Regions from separate parts of the Paenibacillus sp. FSL R5-0475 genome, predicted to be linked through region 1. Evidence: riboswitches for the same ligand, from Rfam matches in the RefSeq annotation. Region 1 holds a riboswitch; the other holds the start of a gene.

Evidence for each region. Region 1 has a riboswitch for cyclic di-GMP ahead of MKX41_RS15425 (thiamine pyrophosphate-binding protein). Riboswitches for the same ligand answer to the same signal wherever they lie in the genome.
Region 2: linked by a shared signal. The riboswitch ahead of MKX41_RS29330 (glycosyl hydrolase) and the one ahead of MKX41_RS15425 (thiamine pyrophosphate-binding protein) in region 1 are both predicted to bind cyclic di-GMP.

The regions. Positions count from the first base shown of each region.
Region 1 is NZ_JBBORK010000001.1:3,427,597-3,431,779, forward strand. It holds gene MKX41_RS15420 (methyl-accepting chemotaxis protein) at 28-1,278, shown strand; cyclic di-GMP riboswitch class I at 1,470-1,565, shown strand; gene MKX41_RS15425 (thiamine pyrophosphate-binding protein) at 1,684-3,327, shown strand; gene MKX41_RS15430 (carboxymuconolactone decarboxylase family protein) at 3,338-3,706, shown strand; gene MKX41_RS15435 (hypothetical protein) at 3,746-4,096, shown strand; gene MKX41_RS15440 (3-oxoacyl-[acyl-carrier-protein] synthase III C-terminal domain-containing protein) at 4,148-4,183, shown strand, end outside.
Region 2 is NZ_JBBORK010000001.1:6,568,934-6,573,116, forward strand. It holds gene MKX41_RS29325 (sugar phosphate nucleotidyltransferase) at 300-1,673, shown strand; cyclic di-GMP riboswitch class I at 1,810-1,889, shown strand; gene MKX41_RS29330 (glycosyl hydrolase) at 1,902-3,452, shown strand; gene MKX41_RS29335 (glycosyl hydrolase) at 3,606-4,183, shown strand, end outside.

The DNA.
Region 1 (4,183 bases):
AATATTAATAAGGAGGACATTATACCAATGAACTGGATGCATAAACTTCCGTTAAAACAAAGAATTGTTGCCGGATGTTACCTCGTTGCCGCACTATTTGCCATTCCTGTTTTAGTTACTTTTATGATCTTAGGCAACATTATTTTGGGTATTGTTCTAATCGTTGTTCTTGCTGCTCTAACTTTCCCAGTGGCCCGCTTTATCGAGAGAACGCTTACATCTTCTTTTGATGACATCGCGAATGTATCTCATAGTATTTCAAAAGGGGATTTTACTAGTAGAGCCGACGAGAACGGGTCTATGGGGGACGTAAGTCGTTCCTTTAATACTATGATTGACAAGCTCAAGAAGATTTTGACAGAAGCATCACAAATCACTCGTCAAGTTATGGATGCAAGCCGTGGAATCGAAGATAAGAATCAGAATTTGAAAATTGTCATGGCACAGGTAGCCTCTTCGTCTAACGAGCTAGCTCTTGGTGCAAATGAAATATCTACGGATATCGCTGAAATGACAGAATCCATTAAAGATATTGAGAATAAAGTATCCAATTATACGAACTCAACGAAAGAAATGAACAGACGTTCAATACATACATTAGAACTAGTTGAACAAGGACGGCAGTCCGTTGATACTCAAGCTGAAGGCATGCGCAAAAACATCCAGGCTACTCAAAAAGTAGCTGATACTATCGAAGCCCTGTCTCATAATGCTCGCGGAATTACGATGATTACAAAAACCATCACAGAGATCGCTGAGCAGACCAACCTCTTATCGCTGAATGCCTCCATCGAAGCAGCACGCGCCGGAGAGCATGGTCGAGGTTTTGCTGTAGTCGCACAGGAGGTTCGTAAACTTGCCGAGGAATCAACAGCTTCAACGAAGGAAGTCTTTGGCTTAGTTCGGAGCATCGAAACTGATATCAAACAAGCGATTGACAATATCGCTATCAACGAAGAAGTCGTACAGGTACAGAATGAGATGATCACTCAATCTGCTCATATCTTTGCTCAAATTGTGCAAAGTGTGCAGTATATTACCGAGCAAATCTCTTCCTTCTCTGCTGAAAGTGATCTGATGTTGGAAAGTGCCTTGAAAATCTCAAGTGCAATAGAGAATATCTCTGCAATCACACAGCAAACCGCTGCCGGCACCGAGGAAGTATCCGCCGCTATGAATGAACAAATTAATGCCCTGCAGTCCGTTGCTGAAGAAACTGAGAAAATGACACAGGCTGTGTTTAATCTACAGAAGACTATCCATATTTTCAAGTTTTAAGTCACTTGCAAAAATATATAAACAAGTCCAAAAACTCCTCCTAAGTTTTGACTTAGGGGGAGTTTTTTTATATCTATTATTTCATAGGTTGGACAAGACTTTCGTCAAAATTCGAGTTAATTTGCGAAAATATATTGACAAAGGTTCTCTAGGAATATATTGTAAAGGAAAATTCTTCTTATAAATTTTAAAATTAATATTGGCAAAATCTTCGAAAGAGGATGACGCAAAACCATGGATCTACAGCCTCATTTTTAATCAGAGGCCATGACTGCCAGGTTGCAGATAACCAAGACGACTGAACAATTGTTCAGTCTCTATGGCGATTTATGCCACCAACCTGTGCCCTAATTCAGAGCACAGGTTTTCTAATGTTTGATTTTAAAATAACAATCAACTTGTGAGGTGTATTTTTTGAAGACAGTCGCAGATTACATGTCGGAAGCACTACGGAACCTAGGTGTTACCCATTCCTTTGGTATTATTGGGAAATCCATTTGTCCTATTGTTCTTAAAATGGTAGATTACGGTATTGAATTTATTCCTGGGAGACATGAGTCCAGTTCCGGCTTCGAAGCAGCCGGGTATGCGCTTAAAACTGGAAAACTAGGTGTAGCTTTTGGTACTTCAGGTCCTGGTGGAACAAACCTATTAACTGCAGCAGCACATGCTAAGGCTAACAACCTACCTGTCCTATTTATTACTGGCCATCAATCTATTAAAGAGCTTGGAATTCCCCAATGTCAGGACTCTACTTCTTTTCTAGCTGATTTAGCTGATATGTTTAGACCTGCCACCTTGTATAGCAAGCTTATTGAACGTGGAGATCACTTTAACACAATCTTTAATCATGCCATATCCATTGCTTTGAGCGGTAATCGTGGTCCAGTTCACCTTTGTATTCCCTTTGATGTCCAAACGGAATTGCTAGAGGAATGTAATATTGTAATCCCTGAACGCGAATCACTGGTTAGCCATGCTAATATCGACCGTGTACTTGATGCTATAAATAACTCTAAGAATCCAATAATTATCGCGGGTAAAGGCGTTAACCGCTCAGGAGCACATAGTGAGCTAATTCAATTAGCGGAAACATTTAATATTCCTGTAGTTACATCTCCAGGTGGTAAAGGGGCTATAGCTTGGGATCATCCACTCTATCACGGTCCAATTGGAGTAGGCGGTTGTACCCATGGGGATGACTTGCTGAATCAAAGTGATCTATTTATCGTTCTCGGGTCACGTTTAAGTGATATGACTATTTGTAATCTTAAAAGGGAAAATCATCCTGCAACATTAATTCAGTTTGATAGCGATCCGACTTTTGTCGGAAAAATATTGTTCTCTAAAACAATTCCAGTGACTGGAGATCTACGCGACAATCTAGTTTACTATCTCAATAATATTGACACGAACAACATCACAAAACGCGAAGCACCGACAAATTCTGATTATACCGAAGAGCCTCCGATTTTACCAAACCTTTCACTTGCATCGGTCTTGAGTACGATGAGTGATTTGATTCCTTATAACAGCACAGTCTTTGTTGATGATGGAAGTCACGGTTTCCATGCTGCGAAATGGTACAAGGTTAAGAAACCGGGCAGTTTTGTTTTCGATGCTTACTTTGCTTGCATGGGTAATTCTATCGGGATGGCGATTGGTGCAAAGGTTGCTGCTCCAGAAGAAACGATCTTCTGCATTACAGGAGACGGTTGCTTTATGATGCTAGGCGCAGAGATTAACGCTGCTGTCTGCAAGGATATTCCTGTCATATTCATTGTTGTGAATAATAAACAGCTAGATATGGCTCTAAAAGGTATGGAAAAAACTACAGGACGTATTGACGGAACTATCTACGAAGTCCCTATGGATGCAGTGAAATTCGCAGAATCACTAGGCGCTAAGGGTTACAAATGTGAGACAGCGGAGGAGTTCGAAACAGCCATCAAGGACGCTGTTGCCATCAACCGTGTTGCCGTCATTGAACTGCTAACAGACCGTGATGAGGTCCCTCCGACTGCTCACCGTACTTTGAACCTAAATTAGGAGGTCACTTATGAAAGACAATGTAAACAGTGGTCTGAACCACTTCACGAATCTCTCTGGAGACTACGGAGCTAAAGCACTGGCTCCGATTAAAGAACATTTCCCCGATTTGGCTGAATTTATTATGGGGAATGCCTACGGCGATATTTTTCAACGCAACACAATCGAAGCTGACTGGAAGGAAATCACAGTTATCTCTGCCCTGATTTCGATGGGTCAGTTTGATCAATTGGGTGTTCATTATGTCATGGCTCTTCGTGTGGGTGTTACTGTAGAACAACTCAAAGGTATTCTATTACACTTAGTACCCGCTATAGGGGCACCTAGAATCATCACCGCTTTTAATATTCTTCTCGAAACGATTGAAGAAATAAAGTAACTATTTTCAGTAAATTAAAATATCGGGAGAGATGTTAACGTGGGACAGTTTATTTTAAAGACAGACACTACTAAAAAAGTGATCAATATTGAGCTGGAAGGAACATTTTCTGAAGAAGATGGTCTGAAATCTATCCAAGCTTATCAACAAACTATTAATCCTATCACTCCAGCAGACTATGAATTACAAATCGACTGCAGAAAGCTAAACGTAACTGCACCTGATGTTGTGCCTCTTTTGGAAGGTTGCTTCGTAATGTTTAAGAATGATGGATTTGTAAAAGTAAATCTAACCCTTGAGAATAACCCAATTCTTAAAATGCAGCTTGCTCGTCTGGGTCGTAAAGCAGGACTAGATAACATCGAGATCATTTCCACCGTTACAGCTTAATTCTTCTTATAACTAAAAAAACTATAGAGTTTTTCAGGAGGATTCATTCATATGACCGGAATTCGTATTCAAGACATTGATATCTAT
Region 2 (4,183 bases), 3.1 Mb from region 1:
GCCCGGTGCAGTACGGTTCAAGCATTTAGAGGAAGTTGGTTAGGTAAAGAACGGAAAGGGAATTTGGAACTGTAGAAACGGAGTGTTCGCCTTTATCCTCGGATTTCTACCGCTGGCGGCGGTTCAAATCAGGAAATCTGAGGATAACAGCGATCGGAAGTCCAAAATCCCTTGGAGTGGTTCATACCTAATAAATTTTTTTAAAAATGCATCCGCTCGAACTAAGGCTAAGCGGAAGCTATACGTTTTGATAACAATTCAATTATGCTCATTTCCATATATTAAGGAGGGTTCATTCTATGAAAATGGTACTTCTATCAGGCGGTTCAGGTAAACGGTTATGGCCGTTGTCCAACGACTCACGTTCAAAGCAATTTCTAAAGGTACTTGAAAGCCCTCAGGGTGAACCAGAATCCATGGTACAACGTGTCTGGAGACAGCTGGAGGAAGCAGGGATGGCAGAATCATCTTATCTGGCCACCGGCCGTGGCCAAGTAGAAATGATACAAAGCCAGCTGGGAAGTCATGTGCCGATTATCGTTGAACCGGAGCGTCGGGATACTTTTCCGGCTATCGCCTTAACAGCTACCTATCTTTATTCAGTGGCAGGTGTTTCTCCAGCGGAAACGGTAGCAATATTGCCTGTTGACCCTTATGTAGAAGCATCCTTTTTCGATACCATAGCTATGCTTGAGGGGACCATGCTGGAAAGTGGAGCAAATCTGGCACTAATGGGTGTTGTTCCTGAACATGCCTCAGAGAAATACGGATATATTATTCCTACCACCGAAGAGGCGGGGGGAAATGGTTTTATGAAGGTGAGTCACTTTCAAGAGAAACCAGACCGTATACAAGCAGAACAGCTCATCGAGCAAAATGCCTTGTGGAATTGTGGAGTGTTTGCCTTCCGCTTAGGGTACTTGTTAGATATTTTGCAGCGTAAAGGGTTGCCTTTAGGATATGAAGAATTGCAGAAGCAGTATAAGCTATTGTCTTCCATCAGCTTTGATTATGAAGTGGTGGAGAAAGAAGAACATATTGTAGTACAGCCGTATGATGGATTCTGGAAGGATCTTGGAACGTGGAATACGCTGACAGAGGAAATGAGCAGCAAGCATGTAGGAAAAGGTTTTGTGACGGCGGATTCTGAGGGGACTTGCTTGATTAATGAGCTGGATATTCCGATTACGGTAATTGGTGCGAAGGATCTGATCATTGCGGCTAGCCCGGATGGGATTCTAGTTACCCATAAAGCTGAGAGCCCACGGATTAAAGAAGTGCTGAAGACCTTTGAACAAAGACCGATGTACGAGGAACGCCGCTGGGGCCATTACAAAGTTATTGATTATGTGAAATATGATGAAGGCAATGAAGTGCTGACCAAACGGATTTTTATATCCGAGGGGAATAATATCAGCTATCAATTACATCGCAAGCGTAGTGAAATTTGGACAATCGTCAGCGGCGAAGCAAGTATTGTTCTGAATGAGAAAAAACATAATGTGAAGGCTGGGGACGTGGTACGTATACCGGAAGGAACGAAGCACGCGATCCTTGCTTTGACGGATGTCGAGTTTATAGAGGTACAGACGGGTTCTGAATTAGTAGAAGAAGATAACATTCGTATTACTTTAGACTGGAATGATATAGAACTACAACAATTCATTTCATAGGTCTAACCTATCTATTTAACCAATCCAAAATTTCTTGAAACAGGTAAATTGACTCAATTATCAAAAAAAGTCATAAAAACACTAAATATATCATTAATTGTCGTCGATACTTACGGTAAGAGAGATTATTTCTCTTAAATTGAAAAGGCAAACCTATCGAAAGGTAGGGACGCAAAGCTATAGGGCCTTCGAAAGAGTGGCAGCCTGGCTACCGAAAGGGAGATTATTTTGAAAGCTTACCGTACGTATCGATTATTTGGCGCATTTCTGTCACTCGTCTTGTTTCTGACTGCACTTCCGCTTACTGTTGGAATTTCGCCGTCTGTTGTCATAGCTGCTTCAAATTCTGGAACGCCAGTTACCCCAGGAGCCTCACCTGAAGCCGTAAAGCTGCTTAACTATTTTTACTCGATCTCAGGAAAAGGTATTATTGCTGGTCAACATGACTATTTAGAAAGTCCAGATGAAATTAACAATATGCTGAAGGGAACCAGCGGACAATATGCCGCTCTTCACGGTTATGAACTGGGCGCGATCAGCGGTCAGTCAGAAGGAACGATGGCCTGGCAGCGTCAAAATGTGGTGAACAGCGCCATCAACTGGAATAAAGCGGGCGGGATCGTAGCTATGACTTTTCATGCTAACCTGCCGGGCACCTCTTATGACTGGGATAATGTAAAAAAAACACTTAGTCAGAATGAGTTCGATAGTTACGTTACACCGGGTACCAAGCAATATAACAATCTGATCGCTGAACTTGATAAGGTGGCAGTCTCTTTAAAAAGCTTGCGCGATGCCAATGTTCCGGTGCTTTGGAGACCCTATCATGAAATGAACGGGAACTGGTTCTGGTGGGGGAAGAAAAATAACTTTTCTAAACTTTGGAATATTATGTATGACCGTTTTGTTAACGTTCATAAATTAAATAATTTGTTATGGGTATGGAGTCCGAATGCTCCCAATGTTTGGTCAGATCCTTATGCGCTAACTTATCCAGGTGCTGATAAAGTAGATATTCTGGCAGCAGATATATACGAAAATGATTACCAGCAAAAATACTATGACAGCTTGTTGAGTCTAGCCGCAGGCAAACCGATTGCGATCGGGGAGAATGGTGAAATGCCTAATCTGGAGAAGCTTCAGCAATCACAAAGTAAATGGACGTATATGATGAGCTGGGGAAAAATGCTTTACGAGAATAATAGTGCAGATACAATTAAAACATTTATGAATAGCAACTATACCTTAACTAGAGATAAATTAAATACTAGTCTGGTACCGACACCTAGCGCTGCACCAGCGCCGGCACCTCCCGAAGAAGAGGGTGAGGCAGCAATTCCTCTTGTGAAGGGGCTTGCAGGAGAATATTACAACAACATACAGCTATCGGGAACAGCAGCTCTTACTAGAACTGATGCAATTATCGATTTCAATTGGCGGCAAGGATCGCCGGATGCCGCCCTCGGGGTTGATCGTTTCTCCATACGTTGGAGCGGTAAAATTAAGCCATTATATGATGAGCAATATACATTTTACACTACCTCAGATGATGGCATCCGTGTGTGGGTGAATGGGCAATCCGTGATTGATAGTTGGACTAAGCAAAGTGGTACTGAGCGTAAGGGTAATATAACGCTGAAGGCTGGCCAGCTATACGATATCAAGGTGGAGTATTACGAAAATGAAGGCGATGCGAGAGTCCGCTTGATGTGGGAAAGTGCTAGTCAAGCTAAAGAGACAGTTCCAGCAAGTGCACTTTATCTTCCGGATGTCTCCTGATTGATGAAAATTAAAGGTCGATCCTTAGTGGCTCTGCGTTATTGCAGAGCTACTAAGCTATAGTCCTCATTAGGTCAGAAGACGATTGTCCGATAACAGGTATGTTTATTTAGCACCTGTGGAGGCAGTACAGCTACCGAAAGGAGGATTTATTTGCGTAAATATTATAAGCAAAACAGATTGTTGTTTACTATATTACCGGTGTTTATTATTTTTTCCTTGCTGCCTTGGGGAGAGGTTAAGGGTCTTCCGAAGGCTATGAGTGTTTCTTCCGCTCTTCCTCCGGCTATACCAAGCAATCCATCAGCTTCTGAAGAAGCCAAGCAACTGCTGAGTACTTTGGTGAATCTACGTGGCAAAGGAATCCTGTCTGGCCAGCACGATTATCTAGAAAGTCCAGATGAACTGGTTCATAAGCTGAAGAATACATCGGGACAAAATGCCGTTCTACATGGTTATGAATTGGGGGCAATTAATAATCAACCCGAAGGGACGATCGCAGAACAGCGACAAGCTGTTATAGACAGTGCAATGGAGTGGCATCAAGAGGGTGGCATTGTAGCCATGACATTCCATCAGAGTTTGCCGGGGACTTCTCCGGAGTGGTCCAATGTAAACAGAAGTCTCAGTCAAGAGAAGTTTAATACTTATGTTACGCCTGGGACGGCTCAGTATAAGAGTCTAATCTCTGATCTAGACGAGATCGCTGGCTATTTGGGACAGCTGCGTGA